2 regions of the Streptomyces sp. NBC_00203 genome follow, and region 2 is predicted to be linked to the other one. Evidence: riboswitches for the same ligand, from Rfam matches in the RefSeq annotation. Region 2 holds a riboswitch; the other holds the start of a gene.
What was found. Region 2 has a riboswitch for glycine ahead of gcvT (glycine cleavage system aminomethyltransferase GcvT). Riboswitches for the same ligand answer to the same signal wherever they lie in the genome.

Region 1 (15,085 bases), 5.7 Mb from region 2:
CCCCCGCCACCGAGGTCGCGATGTGCGGGCACGCGACGCTGGCGACCGCGCACGTGCTGCACACCACAGGCGCCCACGAGGGGCCCGTACGGTTCGCCACGCTCAGCGGCGTGCTCATCGCCACGCCCCATGACGACGGTTCGATCACGCTGGACTTCCCGACCGCGCCCCTCACCCCGGTCGCGGTCCCGGACGGCGTCGCCGAGGCGCTGGGCGCGGAGCCGCTCACCGCCTTCGACACCGGGCCGAACATCGGCGACCTGGTGATCGAAGTCGCCGACGAGAAGACGGTCCTGGGCCTCGCCCCGGACCACAAGGCGCTCGCCCGTTACTCCACGCGCGGCATCATCGCGACCGCCCGCGCCGAAGACCCTTCCCGGGGCTACGACTTCGTCTCCCGCTGCTTCTTCCCGAACGTCGGCATCGACGAGGACCCGGTCACCGGCAGCGCCCACACGGCCCTCGCCCCCTACTGGTCCGAGCGCCTCGGCCGCCCCGGTCTCACCGGTCTCCAGGCCTCCCCGCGCTCCGGTCTCGTCCGCACCGAACTGCGCGGCGACCGCACTCTCCTCACGGGCCGCGCGGTCACGGTCATCGAGGGCGAGCTGCTCGCGTAGCGGCTCACGAGAGTCGGGGCACGGCACACGAAAGGGGCGTACGGCAGTCTCGTACGCCCCTTAAGGCCCTGCTCACGCCGTGGGCAGCCACCCCACCTTCCCCGCCAGCAGCGCATAGCCCACGAACGCCCCGATATCGAGCAACGAGTGCGCCACCACGAGCGGCCCGACCCGGCCCCAACGCCGGTACAAATAGGCGAAGACCACACCCATCGCCATGTTGCCGACGAAGCCGCCGATGCCCTGGTAGAGGTGGTACGAGCCGCGCAGCACCGCGCTCGCCATCAGCGCGGTACCCGGCGTCCAGCCCAACTGGCCGAGCCGGCGCAGCAGATACCCGACGACGATGACCTCCTCCAGCACGGCGTTCTGCACGGCCGAGAGGATCAGCACCGGGAACTTCCACCACACATCGGGCAGCGCCTCCGGCACCACGGTGAGGTTGAAGCCGAGCCCACGGGCCGCCAGATAGAAGGCGATGCCCGTGCTGCCGATCACCGACGCGATCGCCGCCCCGCGCCCGAGGTCCGGCCAGGGGCGCGTGCGGTCGAAACCGATGACGCGCAGCCCCACGCCCTCCCGCAGCAGGAGGTGCGCGACCAGCGCGACCGGCACCAGAGCCGACGCGATGCCGAACAACTGCCAGGCCAGATCAAGCCAGGGGCGCCCTGGCGCGGCCGAGGCGTTGAGGGTGGCCGCCTGGTCCTTGAGACCTCCCGGTTTGGTGACCGATCCGACAAAGCTGATCAGCGCGGACACCCCGCTCGCACCGAGCGAGAGCGCCAGGACGAGCAGCGTCTCGTCCCGGAGAATCCGTCGTGTCAGCACCTCCTTCGGAAAAGAATCGGCCACCGACCCCGCCTCCACCTGCACTCCCGCCTCCAGTTGAGTAATCCCGCCTCATCCCCATCTTCGCCCCGCTAGGGTCTCGAAAGAAGTTACGAAGATCGTGCGCGACAGGCCGTTGGGGGGACGGGCGCCGTACGGGGCGTACCTCCCCTTTGTCTGTCTTACGGCTGTCTCACGGCTCAGGGCTCAACAGGGAGAGGCACCACCGTCATGGGACGTCACAGCTTGCCCGACGAGTACGGGGCGGGCGCCGCCGACCCCCGACCTCGCGCGCGCCGCCGCAATGTGGCCATCGCGACGGTGCTCGTGCTCACCGTCGCGGCGGGCACTGCGGCCGCGGTCCGCGGTGGCCTGCTCTCCTTCGGCGCCTCCTGCCAGGACGACGCCGTCCATCTCGAGGTCGCCGCGTCGCCGGATGTGGCGCCCGCGCTCAGGGCCACCGCCGACCACGCCCGCAAGAACAACATCACCTCCGACGGCCGCTGCCTCGACGTCAGCGTGACCGCGCGCGAGTCGTACAAGTTCGCCGACTCGCTGAGGTCGGGCAAGCAGTCCGACGTCCAGGTATGGGTACCGGACTCCGACATCTGGGTGCAGCGCCTCACCGCGGACAGCACCGCGACCAAGGTGACCAACGCGGGCAACGTCGCCTACTCGCCGGTCGGCGTCGCCATGGTCCCGTCGGCCGCGAAGACGCTCGGGTGGCCCGACAAGACGTACACCTGGACCGAGTTGGCCGGCGCCACCATGACGAGCGATCAGCTCAAGCTCGGCGCGGCCGACCCGACGCGCAGCGCGACCGGTCTGCTCGCGCTGACACAGCTCAGCACCGCCGCGGCGCGGACCAAGGGAGGGGACACCCAGGCGGCCGCGATGGCGAAGGCCCTCTCGCAGCGCACCTCCGACAGCGACAGCCAGGTCCTGGACACGCTCCCCCGTGACTCGTCCGGCGCCGAGCAGGGCAACCCGAAGCGCAACCAGGCGCTGATCCTGTCCGAGCAGGCGTCGTTCACGTACAACACCTCCGCCGACGACGGCAACGGGCTCGACCTCTTCTACCCCAAGGACGGATCGCCCCAGCTCGACTACCCGTTCACTCTGGTCGACGAGGAGCGGATGAGTACCGACGAGAGTCGCGCCGCCCTGCGGTTCATGACGCTGCTGGGCGAGTCGGAGCCGCAGAAGATCCTGGAGGAGCACGGCTTCCGCACGAACGACGAGAAACCTTCGGACGGGCTGGTCACCGAGGCCGGCGGCCGCTCCCCGCAGCCGTACGCCCAGGCCTCGGCCGAACCCACGTCGGCGAAGGCTCTCCAGGAGGCGCTCGGCATGTGGACGATCACGGTGCAGAGCGCCCGGATCACCACGGTCGTCGACGCTTCCGCGTCCATGTCCGAGCCGGTACCCGGCACCGACCAGTCCCGCATGGACGTCACCAAGGCGTCCTTGCTGCAGGCCCTCGCCACCTTCACGCCCGAGGACGAGATCGGGCTGTGGAAGTTCTCCACGAAACTCGACGGCGACAAGGACTACCGCGTGCTCGTGCCGACCGAGCGGCTCGGCGACAGCAAGGGCAGCGGCACCCAGCGGGACAAGCTGTCGGCGGCCTTCAGCGCCCTGACGCCCGTCCCCGGCGGGGCGACCGGCCTGTACGACACCACGCTGGCCGCGTACAAGGCGGCCACCTCCTCGTATGTGAAGGGCAAGTTCAACGCGCTGGTCCTGCTCACCGACGGCGTCAACCAGGACCCGGGCAGCATCTCGCGCTCCAGCCTCGTCGCCGAACTGCAGAAGCTCACCGACCCTCAGCGTCCGGTGCCGCTGATCGCGATCGCGGTGGGCCCGGACGCCGACAAGGAGGAGATCGAGCAGATCGCCAAGGCGACCGGCGGCTCGGGCCATCAGGTCAACGACCCTTCGCAGATCCACTCGGTGATCCTCAAGGCGATCGTGGAGGCGGGCAGCCAGAGCTGACCCTCCCGCCGCTCACCCCAGCGGCACCGGCTCCGGCAGTCCCACCGGCCAGGTGTGCACCGGCTCCCCGAGGTGCATCAACTCTCCGTACCGCCTGGTCGTCGCGGCCAGCGCCGTATCCCGCCCGAGCCCCTTCTCCAGGGCCCGGTGGAAGGTGGCCGCCTGCCACGTCGCGCCGTTGACGCGCAGTCGGCACCGGTCCTCGATCACGCCCAGGTACAGGTCCCGGTCGGCGGGCTCGACACCCCATGCGTCCAGCCCGGCGGCGGCCAGCGGCAACAGCTCGTCGCGGACCAGGTTCACGGCGTCCAGCCGCGTGGTCCCGCCGTACCGCCCGCGCCGCGGCCACTCCAGGCGCGCGTCGATGCCGTGCCGGCAGGCGGCGTCGAAGTTGGCGGCGGCGGCCTCGAAGGACAGCCGGGTCCACACGGGCCGCGCTTCCTCGGCGAGCGCGCGCACGAGCCCGTAGTAGAAGGCCGCGTTGGCGATGACATCGGTGACGGTGGGGCCCGCGGGCAGCACCCGGTTCTCCACGCGCAGATGCGGGACGCCGTCGGCGATGCCGTACACGGGCCGGTTCCACCGGTACACGGTGCCGTTGTGCAGCACGAGTTCGGCGAGCTTGGGGATGCCTCCCTCGTCGAGGACCGCGAGCGGGTCCTCCTCGTCGCAGATCGGCAGCAGGGGCGGGAAGAAGCGCAGGTTCTCCTCGAAGAGGTCGTACGCCGACGAGATCCACCGCTCGCCGAACCAGGTTCGCGGCCTGACGCCCTGCGCCTGCAACTCGGGCGGCCGGGTGTCGGTGGACTGCTGGAACAGCGGGGGCCGCGACTCGCGCCACAGCTCGTGGCCGAACAGGAACGGCGAGTTGGCACCCACCGCGACCTGCACGGCGGCCACCGCCTGCGCCGCGTTCCACACGTCCGCGAACCGGCCCGGGGTGACCTGGAGGTGCAACTGCACGGAGGTACAGGCGGCTTCGGGCGCGATGGACTTCGACGTACAGACGAGGCGCTCCACGCCGTCGATGTCGAGGGCGAAATCCTCGCCGCGGGCGGCCACGATCTGGTCGTTGAGCAGGGTGTAGCGGTCGACGTCCGACAGGTTCGAGGAGACCAGGTCGTCCTGGCCGAGCGTCGGCAGAATGCCGATCATGACGATTCCGGCGTCGACTTCGCTCGCTTTCCGATGGGCATACCCGAGCGAGGTGCGCAGCTCCTCGGCGAGCCGGTCGAATACCCGGCCGCCCAATCGATGGGGGGCTATGTTGACTTCCAGGTTGAACATGGCGAGTTCTGTTTGGAAATCGCGGCTCGCAATCCTTTCGAGAACTTGCGCATTCATCATTCTGGGCATGCCGTCGGGTCCCGCGAGATTCAACTCGATCTCCAGACCCATGAGATTCTTCGGGCGATCGAACCGCTTCTCCTCCAGCAGCCGCTCCAGCCCCGTCAGACACTGCCGGAGCTTTCCCCGGTAGTGCTGGCGATCGGACAGGTCGAACGGCCCTGCCACGACCTTCTCCCCCATCGAAGTGTCCCTCCTCGGATGGGCAGGCCGATGCTCCGGCCCCTGGCGTCCCGGGTCACCGGGGATGATGCCCAGGCAACGCGATCGATAACGCCCTGCGCAAGGGCGCCGCCCGCTACCCTGGATCCAGGTCTGCGGCACATTCACCGGGCAAGGTACATTGCGCAAGTTACCGCCCGACATGATCTCGTGAAAAACGCCGACGAGAATCGGCCGACCGCTCCGGCGAAGTATTCCGAGGTCATCGCGGCGCCTCCTCCCAGAACCGGGATGAACCTCGCGTTTCACCGGCCGAATAGTGCCTTGCTCTTCATATTCGGTACGACTAGACGAAACACCGTCTGAACACGTGTCGTATAAACTCCGCAAACGAGGCAGAGAGTTGGCGCTCGCGGTCCTAGGTCCTGTCGTCCAGGTGATGTACGGCAGGCGACACCCTGTCGGCAGATCCAGACCCCCTCGCCCCTCCGACCCCGAGAGCTGACAGCGCCGTCCGCCCCGGCCCTCGCGCCACCGTGCCTGTCGAATGAGAGGCGACCCACCATGCCGCTGCACGTACCCCCGGCTCCCGCGCCCGCCCTGCGCTCCGTCCTCACGGCACTCGGTTCCCCCACCGCCGTCCGCGAGGCCCGTACTCCGTCCCTCCGCATGGCCCAGGGACCCGCCACACCCGAACTCCCGTTGCCCGTACACGTCCTGGACCGGATCACCCCCGCGGGCGCCTCCGCCACGCGGCTCGCCGGGTGGCGCTTCCTGATCCGCTGCGGCGACCGCGCGGTGGCCGCGGCCGAGACCATGCTGACCCCCGACGGCTGGGCCTTCTCGCACTTCTTCGAGGGCCCGTACATCGCCGCCACCGAACGCGCCCTGCGCCAGGCGGAGAGCATGAAGCAGTCGTACCAGGCACGCCTGCTGTCCGTGCCCGAGCTGTACATGCTCACGCTCTGGCTGCACGGCGACACCGCCGCGGACGGCAGCACCGGTCACCCGGCCGCCACCGACCTCCTGGTGCCACTGGCGCCCGCCCCGCCCGGCATCGCCGCGCACCGCCCACACCGCGTCGCCGAACTGCTGCCCGTCCTCACCCACCGGGTCACGCCGGCCCCGCTGCTGAGCTCCCCCGCGTAAGCGAAAGCAACCGTGCCCCGCCGCCGTTCATCCGGCCGCGGGGCACTTTGCTCGTTAGGGCCGCACCCCGCTCGTACGAGGGGAAACGCGCCCGTCGGCCCGACCGGACTAGCCCCATTCGGCCACGTCAAACCACCCGAAGTGACAGTGCAGTTGGAATGAACCGTCCGCACGGGTGATGCGTCATCAACCTGTGAGAAGCGGTGCCGCTAAATCCCTGCGGATTGACGCCCGTAGGGCAACACTGGGTTCCAGACCACACACCAACGGGGGGCGGCCATGACCACATCGAGCCGCGGGACAGACACCACAGCCATCACTCACCTCTCAACCCAGCGAAAGATCCCATCAATGTGCCAGCACCAGCCACCGTGTCCGTCAGCCGAATCAGCCGACCGGGAGTCCGCCCGCCTTGTGGCGCACCACCCGGAGCAGGGATGGAGCCTGCTGTGCAACGGCGTTCTGCTCTTCGAGGACACCGGTGAGCTCCTGCCCGACGGCCAGATCATCGCCCCGCACCGCCCACGAGGCAGCGAATACGCGATGACGGCCGCCTGAGCCGCACAACCGGGTGGCCACACAGCCATCCAGACACATGAGGGGCCGGCCCGGAGACGTACTCTCCGAACCGGCCCCGACGCATGTCCGAGGGTGACTACTCCCCGTAGGCGTTCAAGTCCCGAGCGCTGATCAGTCCTCGTAGGCGTCCAGCGGCGGGCAGGAGCAGACCAGGTTCCGGTCGCCGTACGCCTGGTCGATACGGCGCACCGGCGGCCAGTACTTGTCCGCCGAGACTCCGGCCGGGAACACGGCCTCCTCACGCGTGTACGCGTGCTCCCACTCCCCGCCGAGCGCGGCGGCGGTGTGCGGCGCGCCCCGCAGCGGGTTGTCGTCGGCTGCCCACTCGCCCGAGCCGACCTTCTCGATCTCCGCGCGGATGGCGATCATCGCCTCGCAGAACCGGTCGATCTCGCCGAGGTCCTCGGACTCGGTCGGCTCGATCATCAGCGTGCCTGCCACCGGGAAGGACATCGTCGGCGCGTGGAAGCCGTAGTCGATCAGCCGCTTGGCGATGTCGTCGACGGTGACGCCGGTCGCCTTGGTCAGCGGACGCAGATCGATGATGCACTCGTGCGCGACGAGCCCGCCCGGGCCGGTGTAGAGCACCGGGAAGTGCGGCTCCAGACGCTTGGCGATGTAGTTCGCCGACAGCACCGCCACCTGCGTGGCGCGCTTGAGGCCCTCGCCGCCCATCAGGCGGACGTACGCCCACGAGATGGGCAGGATGCCCGCGGAACCCCACGGAGCGGCCGAGATCGGGCCGACGCCGGTCTCGGGACCGGCCGCGGGCTGCAGCGGGTGGTTCGGCAGGTACGGCGCCAGGTGCGCGCGCACACCGACCGGGCCGACGCCCGGGCCGCCGCCGCCGTGCGGGATGCAGAACGTCTTGTGCAGGTTGAGGTGCGAGACGTCACCGCCGAAGTGACCCGGCTTGGCGAGGCCCACCAGCGCGTTGAGGTTGGCGCCGTCGACGTAGACCTGGCCGCCCGCCTCGTGCACCTGCGCGCAGATGTCGGCGACATGCTCCTCGAACACTCCGTGCGTCGAGGGATACGTGATCATCAGCACCGACAGTTCGTCGCGGTGCTGCTCGATCTTGGCGCGCAGGTCCTCGACGTCGATCTCGCCGTCGTCCGCGGTCTTCACCACGACGACCTTCATGCCGGCCATCACGGCGCTCGCGGCGTTCGTGCCGTGCGCGGAGGACGGGATCAGGCAGACGGTGCGCTGCTCGTCGCCGTTGGCCCGGTGGTAGCCGCGCACGGCGAGCAGACCGGCCAGTTCGCCCTGCGAACCAGCGTTGGGCTGCAGCGACACGTTGTCGTACCCGGTGACCTCGGCGAGCCGCTCCTCCAGCTCACGGATGAGCGTGAGGTAGCCCTGGGCCTGCTCGGCGGGCACGAAGGGGTGCAGCTGGCCGAACTCGGGCCAGGTGACCGGCTCCATCTCCGTGGTCGCGTTGAGCTTCATCGTGCAGGAGCCCAGCGGGATCATGCCGCGGTCGAGCGCGTAGTCACGGTCGGAGAGCTTGCGCAGGTAGCGCAGCATCGCGGTCTCGGAGCGGTGCTGGTGGAAGACCGGGTGCGTGAGGTAGTCGTCGCCGCGCAGCAGGGCGGCCGGCAGTGTGTCCTGTGCCGTCGCGTCCAGCGCCTCGACATCGCCCTCGACACCGAACGCGGCCCACACGGCGCTCAGTTGCCTGCGCGTGGTGGTCTCGTCGCAGGACATCGACACATGGTCGGCATCGACGAGGTGCAGGTTGACCCCGCCCTCGCGCGCGGCGGCCACGGCGTCGGCGGCCTTGCCCGGCACCCGCACGGTCAGCGTGTCGAAGTACGCGCCGTGCACGACCTCGACCCCGCCCGCCCGCAGGCCCGCGGCGAGGATCGTGGCGTAGCGGTGCGTACGCCGCGCGATGGTCTTCAGGCCCTCGGGACCGTGGTAGACGGCGTACATACCGGCCATCACGGCGAGCAGCACCTGAGCCGTACAGATATTGCTGGTCGCCTTCTCGCGGCGGATGTGCTGCTCACGCGTCTGCAGGGCGAGCCGGTACGCCTTGTGCCCGTCCGCGTCGACGGACACACCCACGAGCCGGCCCGGCAGGCTGCGCGCGAACTTCTCGCGCACCGCCATGTATCCGGCGTGCGGCCCGCCGAAGCCCATCGGCACACCGAAGCGCTGCGTCGTACCGACGGCGATGTCGGCGTCGAGCTCGCCCGGCGAGGTGAGCAGCGTCAGGGCGAGCAGATCGGCGGCGACGGTGACGACCGCGCCCAGCTCGTGCGCCTGCTCGACGATCGCCTTGAGGTCGCGTACGGCACCGGAGGCGCCGGGGTACTGGATGAGTACGCCGTTGATCTCGCGCTCGGCGATCCCGGCCGGGATGCCCTCGCTTAGGTCGGCGACGACGACCTCGACGCCGGTCGGCTCGGCGCGGGTCTCGATGACGGCGATGGTCTGCGGCAGCGCGTCCGCGTCGACCAGGAAGAGACCCTTCTTGTTCTTGCCCATGCGCCGGGACAGCGCCATCGCCTCGGCGGCGGCGGTTCCCTCGTCGAGCAGCGAGGCGCCGGAGGTCGGCAGCCCGGTCAGCTCGGCGACCACGGTCTGGAAGTTGAGCAGCGCCTCGAGACGGCCCTGCGAGATCTCCGGCTGGTACGGCGTGTACGCGGTGTACCAGGCCGGGTTCTCCATGACGTTGCGCAGGATCACCGGCGGCGTGAAGGTGCCGTAGTAACCGAGGCCGATCATCGGGTCGAGCACCTGGTTGCGGTCCGCGAGGGAGCGCAGCTCGGCCAGTACCTCGGCCTCGGTGCGCGCGCCCGGCAGCTTCAGCGCCTCGGCGTTCTTGATGACGTCCGGCACCGCGGTGGCCGTCAGCTCGTCGAGCGAGCCGTATCCGACCTGTGCGAGCATCTTGGCCCGCGCCTCGGAGTCGGGCCCGATGTGGCGCTGCTCGAAGGGGATTCCCTGTTCGAGCTCGGAGAGCGGAATGCGACTGGCGGTCATTGCGGAGGCCTCCTGGTCTGACGCGACCTTCGAGGGGCACCCCGGACACGGGTACCCCGACGGCCTCCCCCTCTGTCATCTCAACCTGAGAGCTTCACCGGCTCGTCCGCTGACGACCCGGTTTTCACCGTCGGTGAGGGCAGGCGCCATCGACACCCGCCCTGCTTTCCAGAGTGACCTCGTCCGTGCGGTACGTGAGCCTGAGAGATTCCGGGGAGGATTTGCTCCTTCGGCGCCTCCGATGAAGTCTGGAGGACTCTCCCGCACGGGGTCAGCAGCCGCCTGCCAGCCTACCAGCGAGGACAAGACCCAAGCCTTCGAGTGGCCGCCTTCCCGAATGTGCTCTTTTGTAGTGCTAACGGATGAGTTGCGACCAAGTGGAGGGACCGTGCAGACCGACATCGATCCGCGCAACCTGATCGGCCGCAAGGCGTTCGACCGCAATGGCACCAAGATCGGCACGATCGACGAGGTCTACCTCGACGACGCGACCGGGGCCCCGGAGTGGGCGGCCATACGCACAGGCCTGTTCAGCAGGGACGCCTTCGTGCCCCTGGAGCCCAGTGAACTCGTCGAGGGCGCCCTGCGCATCCCCTTCGACCGAGCCCTGATCAAGGACGCCCCCGACTTCGGCGTCGGCCGCCACCTCTCCCCCGAACAGGAACTCCAGCTCTACCACCACTACGGCCTGGACGTGGCAGCCCCGCCTCCGCCCCCGGACCGGGATTTCGGCCACTTGGCGGGAACGGACGAGGGGTGATGAAACTGCTCGACCCCCGCTCAAGCGCCCCGTGAGGGGCGCGGGGCTCTGACGTCATGCGGCTCCGCCGCGTGGGCGCGACCAGCCACAGACAACCCGCTCGACCAGACCGACCTCACCCCCCACGGCGATCGCACACGACCCCCACCACCAACGGCAACGGATCCGCCAACTCCAACGCCGAGTCATCCGTACGGAAGGTCCGCACACGCCCCGGCTCGGAGTAGGGCGTCTCGAACCGCACCGTCACCCTCCCCAGCCCACTCCCCTGCACCCACCCATGCCCGAACTCGGCATGCCGCACGTCATGCCCCGCGGGCCACCGCCGCTCGGCGGGCGGCACATGCTCGGCGCCGGCCTCCTCCGACGCCTCCTCCGTCTCCGCTTGATCCGCCGATTCCCCCGCGGCGGCCTCGGCCTGCGCCCGTGCCTGCGCGAACAGATCCTCCTGCGTGTAATCGGCGAGCCCCGACACACCCACCCCCAACAACCGCACACCCCCGGTCGTGTCCACCCCCTCCAGCAGCCGCGCGGCAGCCTCCCGCACCACCGCCGGATCGTCCGTGGGCCCCCGCAGCGTCTCGGACCGGGTCAGCGTCGAGAAGTCGTAGCGCCGAACCTTCAAGACGATGGTCCGCCCGGACAGCCCGGCCCCCCGCAACCGCCGCACACACCGGTCCGCGAGCCGCTGCACCTCCAGGCCGACCCGCACCCGGTCATGGATGTCCACGTCGTACGTGTCCTCGACCGACACCGACTTGGTCTCCCGCTCGGCCACCACGGGCCGCTCGTCGTGCGCCAGCGCCATGGCGTGAAGCGCATGCCCGTGCGCTTTCCCCAGCAGCCGTACGAGCTCGTCCTCGCCCGCCTCGGCGAGCTCCTCCACGGTGGTGATCCCGGCCCGCCGCAGATGGTCCCCGGTCGCGGGCCCCACGCCCGGCAGCGTCCGCACCGACATCGGTCCCAGCAGCGCGCGCTCGGTCCCCGGCTCTATCAGCACCAGCCCGTCGGGCTTGGCCTGCTCCGAGGCGATCTTCGCGAGCATCTTGGAGGCGGCGAGCCCCACCGACCCGGTGAGCCCCGTGACGGCCCGGATGTCCGCGCGCAGCTTCTCCCCGGCCAGCCGTGCCGAGCCCTCGTCCCAGGCCGTCTCACCCGCCTCCAGGTCCACGAAGGCCTCGTCCAGGCTCAACGGCTCCACCAGGGGTGACAGGGCCCGCAGCAGCCCCATCACCTGCTCGCTGACCTCTCGGTACAGCCCGAAGCGCGGCACGAGATACGCGGCGTTCGGCGCGAGCCGGCGGGCCTGGGCCATGGGCATCGCCGAGTGCACTCCGAAGACGCGTGCCTCGTACGAGGCGGTGGCGACGACTCCGCGTGGTCCGAGCCCGCCCACCACGACGGCTTTCCCGCGCAGGCTCGGCTTGGACGCCTGCTCCGCCGAGGCGAAGAAGGCATCCATGTCGAGATGCAGGATCGTGGGCGCGGTTCTCACATGTCCGATGCTGCCCTACGCCACTGACAATGCCCCGGTACGGCCCGCTCCCCTTGGGCCTCGCCCGTACGACAGACTCCCGTGCGGCCCCGCCAGGCCCTCAGACGGCCCGGTTGCGCCGCCGAGCCAGCTCGTCCGTGGGGTTGTGTCCGACGAGCGTCTCTCCCGTGTCCACGCGCTCCCCGTGCAGCTGTGAGAGGGCGCTCTCCACGTCCCTCCACACCACGCCGACGGCGATCCCGAAGACCCCCTGGCCGCCCTGGAGCAGGGCGTGGACGTCGTCGGGGGACGTGCATTCGTAGACCGTCGCGCCGTCGCTCATCAGCGTCATCCGCTCCAGATCCCGGAAGCCGCGCTCCCTGAGGTGCTGGACGGTGGTGCGGATGTTCTGCAGCGAGACCCCGGTGTCGAGGAACCGCTTGACGATCTTCAGGACGACGACGTCCCGGAAGCTGTAGAGACGCTGCGTCCCCGAGCCATAGGCGGGCCGCACGCTCGGCTCGACCAGACCGGTCCTCGCCCAGTAGTCCAGCTGCCGGTAGGTGATGCCCGCGGCCGCGCACGCCGTGGGACCGCGGTAACCGATCTCCTCGGAAACCGCCCCTCCCTCGCCCGGCACTGCCGTCGGCCGCCGCGGAACGTGATCGGCCGCGCTGCCGTGAAGCGGGTACGGGCCGCTCTCCCCCAGACCGCGTCCGGGGGCACCCCCAGCCGTACCGTCGCCGCTGCTTCTCACGCCGACCTCCGTCCTTGACCTGCCTTCTCGACGGTAGGCAGTCACCAGGGGTGCGTCAACGATCGCCACACTCGGCACGCCGAGTGATAATCACCCTAGGAGTGGTTTCCCGTGCCCCACCGCGGGGAAAGGCTAGCCGAATGCTCTCGGGGCGGACCGCGGCGCACCACACGCGCCGCAGGCAATTGCCGCCCGCAGCTGCCCGACGCTCCAGGGCGTCACTGGCTGTTGGTACCGAAGTCCTCGGGCGAGATCTGGTCGAGGAACTCGCGGAACTTCTCCACCTCGTCCTCCTGCTCGTCCGGGATCGCGATGCCGGCGTCGTCGAGCACGCCGTCGCTGCCGTAGATCGGCGTGCCGGTGCGCAGGGCCAGCGCTATGGCGTCGGAGGGCCGCGCACTCACCTCGATCCCGCTGGCGAACACCAGTTCCGCGTAGAAGACACCCTCACGCAGGTCCGTGATGCGCACTTCGGTGAGCTCCTGGCCGACGGCCTCCAGCACGTCCTTGAACAGGTCGTGGGTCAGCGGTCGTGCGGGGGCCATGCCCTGCTGGGCGAAGGCGATCGCCGTCGCCTCCCCCGGTCCGATCCAGATGGGGAGGTAGCGGTCGCCTCCCACTTCACGCAGAAGCACGATCGGTTGGTTGGAGGGCATTTCGACCCGGACACCTACGACATCGAGCTCGTTCACACAGCAACCCTAGGCCGTGCCCGGGACGTTTGGGTAGTCGGGCACAGAACGGGTGGACGATCCACAGCCTGGGCGGGCGCCCCGGGTCAGGGCAGTCGCACGCCCAGCGCGGTCTGCACCAGTGCCGCGTGCAGCTTCACCGTGAGCCCCGCCAGCTCCTTCGTACGGGCCTCCGCGTGCGCCCTGGTCTGCGGGTTGCGGTGACGCCGCAGCGGGGCCACCACCTGGTCCACAAGGCCCGCGTCACGCTCGGCCGCGGCCTTCATCGCACGCAGATGGCGCGGCTCGATCCCGAACCGCCCCAGCTCGACCACGAGCGCGGCGACGGTCACGGCCTCGGCGTCGTACACACCGTCGGGCAGGGCCGCGATCAGCCCGTACGACTCCCACTCCTCGAGCTCCTGCTCACCGATCTCGGCGGCCGCCAGCAGCTCGGCACGGCCCACCCGGGCCGCTGTGGGCGCCTCCAGCTCCCCGAAGAGGTCCCCGAGCGGTTCTCCCTCGCCGGGGTCGCGCTGACGCCCCACGGACGGCAGCCGCACCGGCTCACCGCGCTCCAGGGCCTCCAGATGCTCGCGGATCACCTTCAGCGGCAGATAGTGGTCCCGCTGCATCCTCAGAACGTGGCCGAGGCGCTCGACGTCGTGCGCGCTGAACTTGCGATACCCCGAAGGGGTTCGCTGCGGCTCGATGAGCCCCTCCGACTCCAGGAACCTGATCTTGGAGATGGTGACTTCGGGGAACTCGTCACGCAGCGCGTTCAGCACCACGCCGATGCTCATCAGCCCACTGTCCGCGGCGGCGGCACCGCTGCCGGCACCGCCGCTCGATGTTTGAAGCATGGACATTCCCTGGGAGTCCCCCCGGACGGAGTCTGGGGGAGGGTCAGATGCCCCGCTGGCTCGCGTAGAAGACCAGCCGGTACTTGCCGATCTGCACCTCGTCGCCGTTCGACAGAGCGACCTGGTCGATCCGCTCACGGTTGACGTACGTGCCGTTCAGGCTGCCGACGTCGGCGACCGTGAACGAGCCGTCCGCGACACGACGGAACTCCACATGGCGGCGCGACACGGTCACGTCGTCCAGGAAGATGTCGCTCTGCGGATGACGCCCGGCCGTGGTCAGCTCGCCGTCCAGCAGGAAGCGGCTGCCCGAGTTCGGGCCACGGCGCACCACCAGCAGCGCCGAGCCGAGCGGCAGCGCGTCGACGGCCGCCTGCGCCTCCGGGGAGAGCATCGGCGACAGCGTCTGGCCCGTCACCTCGGCGTCATAGGCCTCAAGGCCCGAAATGGAGATCGTGGACGTCGTCTCGGACGGACGCTCCGCCCCGCCCCGCAGCGGCGCACCGCAGTTGGAACAGAAGCGGCTGTTCTCCGCGTTGCGGTTACCGCACCTCGTACACACCAGGGCCGACATGGACGGATCCTCCTGCCGCGGCTGCCCCCCAGGGGCATGGGACGCGTACGGATCGGAGGCGAACCCTCCACCCGTACTTGAGGTTGACGGTTCCCCGAAACCTATGCGGCCGGACTGGGCAGGGTCAACAGACGGCGCGCCCTGACCACCGGAAATGTCACCGACCTGGTCCCGGAACAGCGGGCGGTCGCCGCCCTGGCCCTCCGCGTCTCCATGGCGTGGTGCACGGTGCCGGGCAGTCGCATTGTCGCCGCTGCCCTCTCGCGCGCTCTTGCCGAACAACTTCGCAAACAACTTCACGGGCGATTCCCCTTG
Region 2 (15,085 bases):
TTTACCGCCCCTTCACGAAAGTCCTGGCCCCGGATATGAAACCAGCTTAGGTTGCTCCGCCGACAGGAGATGCCTAAGAGCTCGGGGCTTGTTGTGTCTTGGGCGGCTGCGGGCTGTCGTGGTTGCTCGCGCCGTTCCTCGCGCCCCTGGTCGGGGCGCTTAGTGGCCGTGTTGGTAGAAGGGCCGTACGTTCGTCCTCAGCCACTCGCCCACCGGGTCCTGGGCCACGTCCAGGAGGACGAGGTTCACCGGCCACTTCACGGCGACGCGGCCGAGCGCGCGGCCGAGCGCCTCCATGGGAAGTGTCCTGAGGTCGCCCTCCCACTGGGACAACTCGACGCCGATGAACATGACCGGGTCGGCGGTCTCGATGGCGGCCAGGCAGCGGCGGGCGGTCAGGACGACGCCGGTCTCGGCGAACTCGGCGGAGGCCGCGGACAGGAAGTCCACCGGGTCCTCCTGCCAGTCGGGCTCGAACAGCCGCACCCGGCCGCCGCTCGCGGGCCCGTCCAGCGGGGTCCGCCCGCCCCGGCACAGCTCGGCGACGGCGAGCGGCGGCAGCGGTACGCCGACGACGCCGTCCGGATTGACCGCGATGCCGACCTGCGGGGGCAGCCCGCGGGCGAACTCCACGGCGGGCGCGATCGTGTACGACATGTGCCCGCCGGTCACCTGGCGGAACTGCTCCTCGGAGCTGAAGACAGGGACGAACGCCTGGCCCTCGATCTCCAGCGTGGGCAGGTCGAGCGGGCCGCTCTGGGGACCGCCGCCGCTGGGCAGGGGCACCCAGACGAAGCTGCGGCCGAGGACCTCGACGATGCGGGCCCCTGCCGAGGGCACGCCGAGGGAGGCCGACAGCACCTCCTCCAGTTCGTTGCCGGGCCATCCGCCGTGCGGATGGGGGTGCGGGTGCTCCGGCGCCGGGAAGTCGGGGAATTCGGGGAAGTCCATCTGTTGTCTACCGCCTGCTGTGAACCTGTGAACCTGTGCTCCGGCTGGCAAGGTTAGTGGGCTTCGTACGCCCGCTCAGCCGCCGAAGTCGATCCGGCGCAGCACGTCCGCCGCCTCCCGGTCGATGAGGACCGCCGAGCCGCAGCCGTCGGGCAGGTCACCCTTCTCCACGGAGCGCAGCAACCGGACGGCCGCGCCGCGGTGGCGTGCGAACGCGTACCGCGAGACGCCGCGGCCGCGCTCGCGCTGACCGTCCAGCGCCGTGCCCGGGGTGACGTCGAGCAGCAGCAGATGCAGTGCGCCGCCCCGGCGCCGGGCCTCGCGGGCGAGCCAGCGGCGCACCCAGGCCTGCGTACCGCAGTCGTGTACGACGACTCCGGTGCCGGAGCGCAGGGCGCGGCGCAGTCCCGCGTAGTGCGCGAGGCGGACCAGGGGGCGGTAGACCGCGTACGGCAGCCAGGCCGCCATCCGGCCGTCCCAGCGGTCGCGGGTGTCCTGGGAGTCGATCCGTGCGCCCGTGACGGCCCGGCGCATCAGGGTCGACTTGCCGCTGCCGGGCAGCCCGGTGACCACGACGAGGTCGGACGCCCCGAAGCGCAGTCCGTGCGGGCTGTGTCCCGCGCGATCCCTGAGGTCGCGGACGACGGCCGTCGGAAGCGGCCCGCAGGCCTCCTGGGCCGGGGCACCGGGCTGCTTGGGCAGCGCGATGCCCGAGGTCGTCGCGTACGCCGTGGTCCTGTTCACCGTGATCGTCCTCCCCTTGGGTCTGGAGTCCCATCCCCGTCGAGTGTAAAGAGAAGGTAATGCGCGGCGCTTCTTGTTTCGGTGATCGGACTGCCACAGGCCGGTTACAGATGCGGACTGCCGTGATCCGACGGCGCGTGCAATGATGTGCCCGCCAACTGCATACCGGCCGCTTGAATCCGCGCGGGAGAGTTCCCAGTGACGTACTGCGTACGTCCTGCTGGGACGCCGAAGGAGCAAGTCCCTCCCTTGAATCTCTCAGGCACCGTTACCGCGCGGGCGAGGCACATCTGAAAAGCGGGCCGCTGACCAGTGGCTCCACCCAAGGTGCAAGTCAGGACCACCGTTTCGCGGGGTCGTGATGAACCTCTCAGGTTCCGATGACAGATGGGGAGGAACGACCTCGCCGTCATGCCTTGGGAGCCCCACCGATGAGCAGCAACGCACCCCGTCATACCGCGCTCGATGCCTTGCATCGTTCGCTCGGCGCGACGATGACCGACTTCGCAGGCTGGGACATGCCCCTGCGCTACGGCTCCGAGCGCGACGAGCACCTCGCCGTCCGTACGAAGGCCGGTCTGTTCGACCTCTCGCACATGGGCGAGATCACCGTCACCGGCCCAGAGGCGGCCGCGCTCCTGAACTACGCGCTGGTCGGCAACATCGCCTCCGTCGGGGTGGGCCGCGCCCGCTACACCATGATCTGCCGGGCTGACGGCGGCATCCTCGACGACCTGATCGTGTACCGGCTCCAGGAGCACGAGTACATGGTCGTCGCCAACGCCTCCAACGCCCAGGTGGTGCTGGACGCGCTGACCGAGCGAGCCGAGGGCTTCGACGCCCTCGTCCGCGACGACCGTGACGCGTACGCGCTGATCGCCGTGCAGGGCCCCGAGTCCCCCGGCATCCTGAAGTCGCTCACCGACGCCGACCTCGACGGCCTGAAGTACTACGCGGGCCTGCCCGGCACCGTCGCGGGCGTCCCGGCCCTCATCGCGCGCACCGGCTACACCGGCGAGGACGGCTTCGAGCTGTTCGTCGCGCCCGCCGACGCCGAGAAGCTGTGGCAGGCGCTGACCGACGCGGGCGCCCCCGTCGGGCTCGCCCCCTGCGGTCTGTCCTGCCGCGACACGCTGCGCCTCGAGGCGGGCATGCCGCTGTACGGGCACGAGCTGAGCACCTCGCTCACCCCCTTCGACGCGGGGCTCGGGCGGGTCGTGAAGTTCGAGAAGGACGGCGACTTCGTGGGGCGTACGGCCCTGGAGGCCGCCTCCGAGCGCGCTGCCGAGAACCCTCCCCGGGTGCTCGTCGGCCTGATCGCCGAGGGCCGCCGCGTCCCGCGCGCCGGGTACCAGGTCGTCGCCGGCGGCACGGTGATCGGCGAGGTCACCTCCGGCGCGCCCTCCCCGACGCTGGGCAAGCCGATCGCGATGGCGTACGTCGACGCCGCGCACAGCGCGCCCGGCACGGCCGGCGTCGGTGTGGACATCCGAGGCAGCCACGAGCCGTACGAGGTCGTGGCTCTGCCGTTCTACAAGCGTCAGAAGTGACACTGGGCGCGTCCGCCCAGCTCACCAACCCTCCCCCCTTCATCAGCACTCCCCCGCGTACAGGAGAATTCAGGCCATGAGCAACCCCCAGCAGCTGCGCTTCAGCAAGGAGCACGAGTGGCTGTCGGTCGCCGAGGACGGCGTCTCGACGGTCGGCATCACCGAGTTCGCGGCCAACGCGCTCGGCGATGTCGTCTATGCCCAGCTTCCGGAGGTCGGCTCCACGGTGACCGCGGGCGAGTCCTGCGGTGAGCTGGAGTCGACCAAGTCGGTCAGCGACCTGTACTCCCCGGTCAACGGCGAGGTCGTCGACGCCAACCAGGACGTGGTCGACGACCCGTCGCTGGTGAACTCCGCGCCCTTCGAGGGCGGCTGGCTGTTCAAGGTACGCATCGCGGACGAGCCGGAAGACCTGATGTCCGCCGACGAGTACACCGCCTTCACCGCCGGCTGAGGAGTTACCGCATGTCGCTTCTGAACACGCCCCTTCATGAACTGGACCCGGACGTCGCCGCCGCCGTCGACGCCGAACTGCACCGCCAGCAGTCCACCCTGGAGATGATCGCCTCGGAGAACTTCGCTCCGGTCGCGGTCATGGAGGCCCAGGGCTCGGTCCTCACCAACAAGTACGCCGAGGGCTACCCCGGCCGCCGCTACTACGGCGGCTGCGAGCACGTCGACGTCGCCGAGCAGATCGCGATCGACCGGGTCAAGGACCTGTTCGGCGCCGAGTACGCCAACGTGCAGCCGCACTCGGGCGCCTCCGCCAACCAGGCCGCGCTGTTCGCGATGGCGCAGCCCGGCGACACCATCCTCGGTCTGGACCTGGCCCACGGCGGCCACCTGACCCACGGGATGCGGCTGAACTTCTCCGGCAAGCAGTTCAACGTGGTCGCGTACCACGTGGACGGGGCCGGCCTGGTCGACATGGCCGAGGTCGAGCGGCTCGCCAAGGAGCACCGGCCCAAGGTGATCATCGCCGGCTGGTCGGCGTACCCGCGGCAGCTCGACTTCGCGGAGTTCCGCAGGATCGCCGACGAGGTCGGCGCGTTCCTGTGGGTCGACATGGCGCACTTCGCGGGCCTGGTCGCGGCCGGTCTCCACCCGAACCCGGTGGAGTACGCGGACGTGGTCACCTCCACCACCCACAAGACGCTGGGCGGCCCGCGCGGCGGCATCATCCTGGCGAAGAAGGAGTTCGCCAAGAAGCTGAACTCCTCGGTCTTCCCCGGCTTCCAGGGTGGTCCGCTGGAGCACGTGATCGCCGCCAAGGCCGTCTCCTTCAAGGTCGCCGCCTCGGACGACTTCAAGGAGCGCCAGCAGCGCACGCTGGACGGCGCGCGGATCCTGGCCGAGCGCCTGGTCCAGGACGACGTGAAGACCGTGGGCGTGGACGTCCTGTCCGGTGGCACCGACGTGCACCTGGTCCTGGTCGACCTGCGCAACTCCGAGCTGGACGGGCAGCAGGCCGAGGACCGCCTCCACGAGGTCGGCATCACGGTCAACCGCAACGCCGTCCCGAACGACCCGCGCCCGCCGATGGTCACCTCCGGCCTGCGCATCGGCACGCCCGCCCTCGCCACCCGCGGCTTCACGGCCGAGGACTTCACCGAGGTCGCGGACGTCATCGCCGAGACGCTGAAGCCGTCCTACGACGCGGAGTCCCTCAAGGCCCGGGTGTCCGCTCTGGCCGACAAGCACCCGCTGTACCCCGGCCTGAAGTAGTTCCGTACGCTTTTTGAGGTACGACCGTTTCGTGCGAGCATCATTACTTCGCACGAACGTCCGGGCACCGCGCACACTGGTGAGGTGAGCGCGGTGCCCCGCCACATGCATCGCCCTCCGCACCACCCGGCAGACAACGGCGTCCGCCGAAACCCCCAAGGAGTCCCCGTGGCCATCTCGGTCTTCGACCTGTTCTCGATCGGTATAGGCCCGTCCAGCTCCCACACGGTGGGCCCGATGCGTGCGGCACGTATGTTCGCCCGGCGGCTGCGCAACGAGGAGCTGCTGGCCCCGGTGGCCTCGGTACGCGCCGAGCTGTACGGCTCCCTGGGCGCAACCGGCCACGGCCACGGCACCCCGAAGGCGGTGCTGCTCGGCCTGGAGGGCGCCTCGCCGCGGACGGTGGACGTGGAAGGGGCCGACGGCCGGGTCGAGGAGATCAAGTCGTCAGGACGCCTGAGGGTGCTCGGCGAGCACGAGATCGACTTCTCCTTCGACGACGACCTGGTCCTGCACCGCCGCAAGGCGCTCCCGTACCACGCGAACGGCATGACGATCTTCGCGTACGACGCCGAGGGCGCCCTGCTCCTGGAGAAGACGTACTACTCGGTCGGCGGCGGCTTCGTCGTCGACGAGGACGCGGTCGGCGAGGACCGCATCAAGCTGGACGACACGATCCTGAAGTACCCCTTCCGCTCGGGCGACGAGCTGCTGCGGCTGACGAAGGAGACCGGTCTCTCGATCTCCGCCCTGATGCTGGAGAACGAGCGCGCCTGGCGCACCGAGGAGGAGATCCGCGAGGGCCTCCTCGCGATCTGGCACGTGATGCAGGCGTGCGTCTCGCGCGGCATGTCCCGCGAGGGCATCCTGCCCGGCGGCCTCAAGGTCCGCCGCCGCGCCGCGGTCTCCGCCCGCCAGCTGCGCGCCGAGGGCGACCCGCTGGCCCACGCGATGGAGTGGATCACGCTCTACGCGATGGCGGTGAACGAGGAGAACGCGGCGGGCGGCCGTGTGGTGACGGCCCCCACGAACGGCGCGGCCGGAATCATCCCGGCGGTCCTGCACTACTACATCAACTTCGTGCCGGGCGCCGACGAGGACGGCGTGGTCCGCTTCCTGCTCGCCGCGGGCGCGATCGGCATGCTCTTCAAGGAGAACGCCTCCATCTCCGGCGCCGAGGTCGGCTGCCAGGGCGAGGTCGGCTCCGCCTGCTCGATGGCCGCCGGCGCCCTCGCCGAGGTCCTCGGCGGCAGCCCCGAACAGGTCGAGAACGCCGCCGAGATCGGCATGGAACACAACCTCGGCCTGACCTGCGACCCGGTCGGCGGCCTCGTCCAGATCCCCTGCATCGAACGCAACGGCATGGCCGCGGTCAAGGCCGTCACGGCGGCCAAGATGGCCATGCGCGGCGACGGCTCCCACAAGGTCTCCCTCGACAAGGTCATCAAGACCATGAAGGAGACGGGCGCCGACATGAGCGTCAAGTACAAGGAGACGGCCCGGGGCGGACTGGCGGTCAACATCATCGAGTGCTGACGCCGTAGGCGGGGCACGGTCGAGCAGTCCAACCCGCTCGACACGTACTGGACGGACGAGGAGTACGGGGATCACCTGCGGGACGTGTACGCGGCCGGGAACATCTCCGCCGCGCAGCCCGGCCCGGCTGTCGCTCCTCGTCGCGGGCGCGTCCGGTGTCGAACGCCCGCCCGAGGGTGGGACGGTCCGGCCGAGGGAAAGCGGAAGCTATCGCACCTCCGCGTACCCCTGCCCCCACGACACCAGGGAGCCCCCCATGTTGCGAGGCATCGACGTCAGCGCGTACCAGTCGTCGGCGTACGACACGGACGGCCTCTCCTTCGTCTTCATCAAGGCGACGGAGGGGCGTTCGTATGTGAACCCCAAGCTCACGGCCCAGGTGAAGACCGCCCGCGACGCCGAATGCGTCGTCGGCTTCTACCACTTCCTCTGGCCCGGCAACATCACCGCGCAGGCCGAGTACTTCCTCGGCAAGACCCCGGAACAGGCGGGCGACCTGCTCGCCGTCGACTGGGAGACGACCGGCGACGGCACCCACGCGAGCAACGCGGAGAAGGACCACTTCATCCGGACGGTGAAGGAACTCCGGCCGGACCACCGGGTCGTCCTCTACACGAACCGGAACTACTGGCTGAACGTCGACACCACCTCGTATGCCGGGGACGGCCTGTGGATCGCCGACTACGTCACGGCGGGCAAGCCGCGCATCAAGGCCAAGTGGCGCTTCCACCAGTACACCGACGACCCGCTGGACAAGGACGTCGCCGACTTCACGAGCAAGGCGAAGCTGGTCGAGTGGGCCGACAACGGCTGACCGCTCCCCGGTCGCGAAGGTCAGGATCCCTGGGACTTTTCCGGGGCGGGCCTTACGATTTCGCTGGTCACTGGCGCGATGACGCCATCAGCGGAGCGGGGAGCAGCACATGGGTGGGACAGTCACGGCGGTCAGCAGCAACGGGACGTACTCGTTCACCAAGCCGAACCGGGAGAGCATCACGCTGCTCGCCGGGCTCGGGGTGGAGGGGGATGTGCACGCCGGGACGACGGTCAAACACCGGTTCCGGATGGAGAAGGATCCGTCGCAGGTGAACCTGCGGCAGGTGCATCTCATACATGAGGAACTCTTCGACGAGCTCCGGGAGTCCGGGTTCGCCGTCGCTCCCGGGGAGCTCGGGGAGAACGTCACCACCCGTGGGGTCGATCTGCTGGGGCTGCCGGTCGGGGCGCTGCTGCACATCGGGGACCAGGCCGTCGTCGAGGTCACCGGGTTGCGGAATCCGTGCGCGCAGATCGACGACTTCCAGAAGGGGCTGCTCAAGCAGGTGGTGGGAAGGGGCGAGAGCGGCGTCGTCTACAAGTCCGGGGTCATGAGTGTCGTGCGCGAAGGCGGGCTGGTGCGGCCCGGCGACTCGGTCAAGGTCGAGTTGCCCGCTGGGCCGCACCAGCCCCTGGAGATCGTCTAGATCCTCAGCCGCGGAAGCCCGCCGGGCGCTCCGGGGAGGCCTCGGCCAGGGCCTTCGTCACCGCGTCGAGGCCTTCCTGGAGGCCGTACACGGGGCTGTCGGGCTGCTGGCGCCAGGAGTCGTCGAGGCCGCCGGCGTCGACGGTGTCGAAGCCGAGGTCGTCGATGAGGGCGCGGACGACGCGCTTGGCGGCCTCGTCGTCCCCGGCGACCGGGACGGCCATGCGGTCGGGGGCACCGGCCGGACGGTGGCGGTCCAGGATGTCCTGGGCGTACGTGCCGTTGAAGGCCTTGATGACCGTGTGACCGATCTGCTGGGCCGTCCAGCGGCTCTCGGTGAGGCCCCCGTCCTCGATCCCGGCGATCCTGCCGTCGCGCTGCTGGGGGTAGTAGTTGCCGGTGTCGATGACGGCGACGCCCTCGGCGGCTCCGTCCAGGAACCCGTCCGGCAGGTCCGGGACCGCCTTCAGGGGGATCGTGACGACCACGACCTCGGCGCCGCGCGCCGCGTCCTCGACCTTGACGGCTGTCGCCCCGGTCTCCTCGGCGAGCGCGGTGAGCGTGTGGGGACCGCGGGAGTTGGCGACGGAGACGTCGTGCCCGAGGGCGGTGAGCCGCCGGGTGAGGTTGCCGCCGATGTTGCCCGCGCCGATGATGCCGATCTTCATGATGGACAGGCCCTTCCAGGGTTGATGCTCCTGATGGAGATCACCAACCCCGGGCCCGCGCTCGCTATTCCGAGGCGTACGGCAATCGGGGCACCGCCGTGGGGGCCTCAGGGTTTCAGGGCCTCAAGGCCTCAAGGCCTCAAGGCCTCAAGGTTTCACCACGATCTTGCCGGTGTGCGTGTTGGACTCCATCAGGCGGTGGGCGTCCCCGATGCGGTCGAGGCCGTCGAAGACCTCGGCGACGACGGGGCGCAGGGTGCCGTCGGCGAGGCCCGCGTTGACGTAGTGCGCGGCGCGGCGACGGGCGTCCGCGGGCCCGGTGACCTCGAAGTCGCTGTAACCGTGGACGGTGAGGGGCCAGTTCATCGGCAGTTCGATCGGGCGCGGGTCCAGCCAGCCGTAGCTGACCAGGGTTCCGTTCGGGACGGCGGCCTCGCCCAGGGCACGGAAGCCGGGGCCGCCGATCGCGTCGAAGACGATGTCGGCGCCCTGCCCGCCGGTCAGCCGCCTGGTCTCCTTGATCACGTCCTCGTGCTCGCTGACGATGACGTGCTCCGCCCCCAGGTCGAGCAGCTGCTGCCGCTTGGCATCGCTGCGGGTGGTGACGATCGGGACGGCGCCACTGCGGCGGGCGACCTGGATCGCGGCGGTGCCGACACCGCTGGACGCCCCGGTGATCAGCACCTGGTCCCCGGGAGCCATGCCCGCGGTCACGGTCAGGGCGCCGTACGCCGTCGTGTACGTGAGCCAGACGGCGGCCGCGGTGACCGCGTCGACCCCGGCGGGCCGCGGGACGAGGGCGCTCTCGGGCAGCAGGATCCGGTCGCCGTACACGCCGTGTTCGCTGAGCTTGAAGTTGGCCGCCGACATCACGAGGTCGCCCGGCGCGAAGTCCGTCACGCCCGCGCCGACCGCCTCGACCTCGCCCGCCGCCTCGTAGCCGTTGCGGGAGCCCGGCAGCGTCGGCTGGTAGAAGTACGCGCCCTTGCGGAAGAGCGCCTCGGCGCGGTTGAGCGCCAGCGCCGCGACCTTGACGAGCACCTCGCCCGGTCCCGGCGCGGGCAGTTCGACCTCCTCGACCGTCAGGACGTCGGGGCCGCCGAGTTCGTGAAAGAGCACTGTACGTGCGGTGGTTGACATGCCGTCGACGCTACGAGGGCCGTGCGAGACGATCCATGTCTGCCGATCTCGATTTCCTGTCCGTACGTCTCGCGGTGGCGAGCGGCGGCTACCGTACGGGCATGGACGTACTCAGCGACGCCATCGCGGCGATGCGCACCGGGCTGCCGCACTCCAAGCGCCATGACAAGTACGCGCCTTGGGGCATGAGCTTCCCGGACTCGGACAGCACCGGGTTCCATGTGGTGTTGCAGGGTTCGGCGTTGCTGATCCCGGCGGAGGGCGAGCCGGTGGCGCTGGGGCCCGGTGATGTGGCGTTCCTGTCCCGGGGCCGCGGCTACGCGCTGGCCAGCGGTCTCGACGTACCCCTGGAGGAGATACGACAGCTGCCGGACGGCTCGTGGCCCGAACTGCCGCCCCCGGTACGGGAGTCGGGCCCGGTCACGGTGATGCTGTGCGGCGCGTACCACCTGGACCGGGGCCGCGCCCACCCGCTGCTCTCGGAGCTGCCGGAGGTCGTGCACCTGCCTTCGCGCATCGGCGCCCACCGCTCGCTGCGGGCGGCGGTCGAACTGCTCGGCATGGAGCTGGAGGAGCGGCAGCCCGGCTCGGACACGATCGTCACGTCCCTGCTCGACACCCTGCTGCTCTACATCCTGCGCGCCTGGTGGCAGACCGAGCGCCATGGCTCCGGGCACCCGACGGGCTGGGCCGCGGCGCTCGCCGACCCGGCCGTCGGGGCCGCGCTGCGCGCCATCCACGGCGATCCGGCGCACCCGTGGACGGTCGAGGAGCTCGGCGTCCACGGCGGCCTCTCCCGCGCGGCTTTCGCCCGCCGCTTCGCCACCCTGGTGGGCGAGCCCCCACTGACGTATCTGACCTGGTGGCGCATGGTCACCGCGGGCCGGCTCCTGCGCGAGGACTCCGTCCCCCTCCGCCTGATCGCCCAACGCACCGGCTACACCTCGGAGTTCGCCTTCGCCAAGGCGTTCAAGCGGGAGTACGGGGTGGCGCCGGGGCAGTACCGCAAGCAGGCGGCTTAGTGTCCGCAGATGCGAAGGGGCGCCCGCCGGATCACCGGTGGGCGCCCCTTCGTAGGTGCTACTTGTTCAGGTGGGCCCAGAACTCGTCGAACGAGAGGACCTTGTCGCCGTTCAGGTCACGGCTGGCGATGATCGCCTCCGCCACCGACTCGGTGACGTTCCAGTCGCCACCCTGGGCGAGGGCGGTCTTGAACTCGGCCGCGGTGATCGAACCGTCACCGTCCGTGTCGATCCGCTCGAACTGCTTACGTGCTTCCTCGATGTCCGCCACCGGTCCGCCCCTTCGTCGTGCATCACTGCGTGCGTTGCTGCCTTGTGTACGGGGGTCAGATTAACTGGCCGACCGCGCCCGCAGTGCGGCGACCACCCAGGCGAACTCCGCACGGTGCGCCGACAGCGGTTCCACGCCGCGGACCAGGGCGTTCAGCTCCCGGAAGCGGGCCATTTCGCTGTGTGCCGCGGACTCGATGCGTTCCAGCACGGCGGCCCGGTCGGCGTTGCCGAGGATTCCGGCCAGCACCTCCTCGGCCTCGGGCGACTCGGGGGCGACGCCCCGCTCCAGCGCCTCGCCGGCGAGCTGCACGAGACGGCTCATGAACCACAGGGAGGTACCGGCCGGCACCTCGGGCCCCCGGTCGGCCGCGTTGAACTCGATCATCTTGCGCATCCGCGCGCGAAAGCCCCGGTCCTGCAAGAGCTCCGCCAGCTCCACCCAGGCGTCCACCTGCTGGGGTGCGGGGTCCTCGGGCAGCTCGGCGAGGCCGAACCGCAGCCGGGTGCGGATGTCGGGGTCCGCGGTGCCGAGTCCCGCGAAGGTCTCCTCCATGAAGTCGTCGGCGATCTGCTTCCGCTCCGCCGCCGACAGCCGCGCCAGTTTGTTCATCAGGGTCATCTCCTCCGCGGTCGAGCCGCGTCGCGCCACGGTCGACAGCACCGCACGGGTCACCTGCAAGGAGCGGATCTGCGCGTCCAGCGCCGCCACATGCGTCGCCGCGACCTCCGCGACCGTCGTCTCGCCCGCCAGCACCTTGCGTACGTCGTCCAGGCCCAGGCCCAGTTCGCGCAGGGTGCGGATCAGCTCCAGGCGGGCGACGGACGCGGCGTCGTACAGGCGGTAGCCGCCCGAGGAGCGGGTCACCGGGGGCAGGGCCCCCTCGTCCGACCAGTACCGGATGGTACGGACGGACAGGCCGGTGCTGCGGGACAGCTCGCCGATGGTGAAAAGTCCGGTGCCGTCTTCGATCATGTCTGCGAGTCTGGGCCTTCCAGTGGGTGGAGACTCAAGCGGCGGGAAACGGTGACGGTCATGGCTGACACCCTGCGGGACATTGTGGACGCGGCGGCCCGTGGAGTCTTTCCTCCGCCCGACGGCCGCACCACCGTCGTACGCCAGCACTCCCCCCGCGACGCCGGTGTCCTGTCCTTCACGGCGCACTCCGTCGTCTTCACCGACGAGGACGAGGGGTGGGTGCGCGAGACGCTGGCCGCCATGGACTGCGACGCGCTCGCGGCGACCATGAACCCACGGTTCCTCGCCGCGCTCATGGAACGCACCGGGCGGTCGAACGACACCATCGACCTGATGAGCGTCGCCGCGCCGCTCCCGGGCGAACCCCCGTTGGCCCTGAGCGAGATCGGCGACCCCGACCATCCCCGGGTAGCCAGTTCCCGCAAGCGGCGCGACGACGTACGGGTGTGGGCCGCGGACGGCGGGGTCCTCGTCCTGGGGCGCGGGATCGCGGGGCGTCTGGAGGCCGCGGTCGAGGTGGAGGAAGGCGTACGGCACCGGGGGCTGGGGCGGGCACTCGCGTCGGCGGCACGGCAGCTGGCCGACGAGCCCGTCTGGGCGCAGGTGGCGCCCGGGAACGCCCGCAGTCTGCGGGCGTTCCAGGCGGCCGGTTACCGTCCCGTCGGAGCGGAGGCGCTGCTCATCGCCCGGTGACCGGGATCAGTGCCAGGGCTCGTAGTTCGGGTTGCTCTCGCAGTCGCTCATGATCTCGGTCTTGGTCTTCTTGTCGACCGGGCAGACGCCGATGATGTACTGGCGCGCGATGCCGCCGGGGAAGGCGACCTCGACCTGGTCGGCCCACTTGTGGGTGTTGCCGATGGTCTGGTTGACGTCCACGCCGCCGGGCGCGTCGATGTAGTAGTTGAAGCCGGACTTGTACCAGGTCTTGTACAGGTCGTGGTCGTACGTCGTCGACACGTACGGCGAGGCCTGGTTGACCAGGACGTACTGCTCGATGTCGTACTGCCCGTTGACGACGTCCTTCGGGTAGAAGCCCTGCTCGAAGACGGTCGCCGGGCCACGGCTGTCGCTGCGGTAGAGCGTGCCGCAGGTCTTGCGCCAGACCGGGTCGGGGGTGATGCGGTCGACGTCCACGCGGCGGTCGGCGGCGGCCTGGACCGGGTCGGCGAACTGGGGACAGGCGGGCGCGGCGGCGGCCTTGATGCCCTTGACGGCCTTGGTGGCCGTCCCCGTGGCGGGAGAGGCGGGGGTCGCGGCGGACGTCGCGAAGACGGCCGCGAGGGAGATGACGGCGGCAGCGGCCCGCCGCCGCAGGCGAGTTGTGATCATGGGGAGCACAATCTCGGTTCCGCGGCGGCGGGTCGTGGATCATCACCCGTACGGCGGCGTGTCCGTCAACCGGGGTTGTCCGACAGGGCTTCTAGCGGAAGATGCCCGTGTGGCCGAGCGAGTAGCGGCCCGGCTGCGGGTACACCGCGAGGCCGTGCGGGCCGTCGCCGACCGGGATGCGGGCGAGCTCGACGCCGGTGCGGGTGTCGATGGCGTACACCTCGGCGTCGTAGCGGCCGGAGAGCCACAGCACCTTGCCGTCGGCGGAGACGCCGCCCATGTCGGGGCTGCCGCCGTCGGGCAGATGCCACTTCTTGGTGAGCCTGTTCTGGGTGAAGTCGAAGATGGAGATCGTGCCTTCGCCGCGGTTGGAGATGTACATCTCGCGCGAGTCGCGGCTGACGTACAGGCCGTGGCAGCCCTTGCCGGTGGGGAGCAGGGTCGGCGTGGTGAACTTGTCGCCGTCCAGGACCCACATGCCGTTGGCCATCATGTCGGCGATGTAGAACTTCTTGCCGTCCGGGGAGATCTTCACGTCCTGCGGCATCGCGCCGTCGAAGGGGAGCTTCTCCTGGCCGATCACCTTCATCTTCTCGGTGTCGACCTTCAGCAGTTCGCCGCTGAACTCGCAGGAGACGATGAAGTAGCGGCCGTCGAGGGAGAAGTCGGCGTGGTTGACGCCGTAGCAGCTGACCGGTTCCGTCTTGACGCGCTTCATCGTGTGCGCGTCACGGAAGACCAGTTCGCGGTCGAGGGAGGCCATCACGATGGCGTACTTGCCGTTGGGCGTGAAATAGAGGTTGTACGGGTCGTGCACCTCGACCGTTCGGCCCGCCCTGCCGGTCTTCGGGTCGATGGGGGTGAGGGTGTTGCCCTTGTCGTTGTTGACCCACAGCGTCTTCATGTCCCAGGAGGGGACGACGTGTTGGGGCTGGGCGCCGACCGGGATCGTCTCGATGACCTCGTACGTCTTCGGGTCGATGACCGAGACGGTGTTGGAGTTGGTGTTGGGGACGTAGACGCGGGAGGGGAAGTCCTTGACCACCGGGGAGAGCCTGTTCGGGCGGTCGGCGGCGTAGACGTCCGTCGGGTCGAGCACGGCGGGCATGCCGGGCAGGCCCTGGACCGGCTTCCTCGTCGTCTTCGTCTTCGGCGGGGCGGGCTGGACGGCGGCGGGCTTGGTGCCGAGGGCCTCGTTCGCGTGGTCCTCGGTCCCACCGCCGCAGCCCGGGAGCGCGGCGAGGGCGGCGAGGGCGGCGCCGGCGATCAGTGCGCGCCTGAGGGGGGTGTGGTGCATCTGCATCAGCTCAGCAGCTCCGTGGTGGTGACCGCGCGCAGGCCGCGGCGGTCGAGTTCTTCCAGGACGGCGGGCAGTGCGGCGACCGTGTCCGCGTACCCGAAGTGCAGGCTCACGATCGATCCGGCGCGGATTTCGCCCATGATGTTGCGGGTGACGGCGGCGGCTCCCGGCGAGGTGAAGTCGAGCGAGTCGACGTCGTAGGAGAGCGTGTGCGGGTAGCCCGCGTCGCGGGCGAGCCGTTCGACCAGGGGTGAGGCGCGGGGCGTGCGGGACGGCCGGAACCAGGTGCCGATCGAGCCGGTGAGCCGCTTGAGGCGGTCCGCGCAGCCCTGGATCTCCGCGACCGCGTCCGCCTCGGACATCGCGTTGATGTCGAGGTGGCGCAGGGTGTGGTTGCCGAGGTCGTGGC

Region 1: it holds a riboswitch for glycine, as region 2 does, so the genes downstream of both, gcvP (aminomethyl-transferring glycine dehydrogenase) here and gcvT (glycine cleavage system aminomethyltransferase GcvT) in region 2, are expected to answer to the same signal.

What each region holds. Positions count from the first base shown of each region.
Region 1 is NZ_CP108126.1:1,684,360-1,699,444, forward strand. It holds gene OG975_RS07900 (PhzF family phenazine biosynthesis protein) at 1-617, shown strand, start outside; gene OG975_RS07905 (CPBP family intramembrane glutamic endopeptidase) at 690-1,490, opposite strand; gene OG975_RS07910 (substrate-binding and VWA domain-containing protein) at 1,677-3,440, shown strand; gene OG975_RS07915 (glutamate-cysteine ligase family protein) at 3,453-4,970, opposite strand; gene OG975_RS07920 (hypothetical protein) at 5,514-6,098, shown strand; gene OG975_RS07925 (DUF5999 family protein) at 6,450-6,656, shown strand; gene gcvP (aminomethyl-transferring glycine dehydrogenase) at 6,789-9,671, opposite strand; glycine riboswitch at 9,850-9,945, opposite strand; gene OG975_RS07935 (PRC-barrel domain-containing protein) at 10,060-10,431, shown strand; gene OG975_RS07940 (DNA polymerase IV) at 10,547-11,926, opposite strand; gene OG975_RS07945 (MerR family transcriptional regulator) at 12,027-12,662, opposite strand; gene OG975_RS07950 (bifunctional nuclease family protein) at 12,881-13,354, opposite strand; gene OG975_RS07955 (MerR family transcriptional regulator) at 13,441-14,196, opposite strand; gene OG975_RS07960 (FHA domain-containing protein) at 14,240-15,085, opposite strand, start outside.
Region 2 is NZ_CP108126.1:7,410,136-7,425,220, reverse strand. It holds gene OG975_RS33260 (enhanced serine sensitivity protein SseB) at 160-951, opposite strand; gene OG975_RS33255 (AAA family ATPase) at 1,027-1,701, opposite strand; glycine riboswitch at 1,870-1,979, shown strand; gene gcvT (glycine cleavage system aminomethyltransferase GcvT) at 2,127-3,245, shown strand; gene gcvH (glycine cleavage system protein GcvH) at 3,322-3,699, shown strand; gene glyA (serine hydroxymethyltransferase) at 3,711-4,970, shown strand; gene OG975_RS33235 (L-serine ammonia-lyase) at 5,139-6,506, shown strand; gene OG975_RS33230 (glycoside hydrolase family 25 protein) at 6,763-7,320, shown strand; gene OG975_RS33225 (MOSC domain-containing protein) at 7,430-7,969, shown strand; gene OG975_RS33220 (NADPH-dependent F420 reductase) at 7,974-8,747, opposite strand; gene OG975_RS33215 (zinc-dependent alcohol dehydrogenase family protein) at 8,784-9,776, opposite strand; gene OG975_RS33210 (AraC family transcriptional regulator) at 9,878-10,798, shown strand; gene OG975_RS33205 (EF-hand domain-containing protein) at 10,857-11,069, opposite strand; gene OG975_RS33200 (MerR family transcriptional regulator) at 11,130-12,044, opposite strand; gene OG975_RS33195 (GNAT family N-acetyltransferase) at 12,105-12,740, shown strand; gene OG975_RS33190 (ADP-ribosyltransferase) at 12,747-13,376, opposite strand; gene OG975_RS33185 (YncE family protein) at 13,468-14,673, opposite strand; gene OG975_RS33180 (polysaccharide deacetylase family protein) at 14,679-15,085, opposite strand, start outside.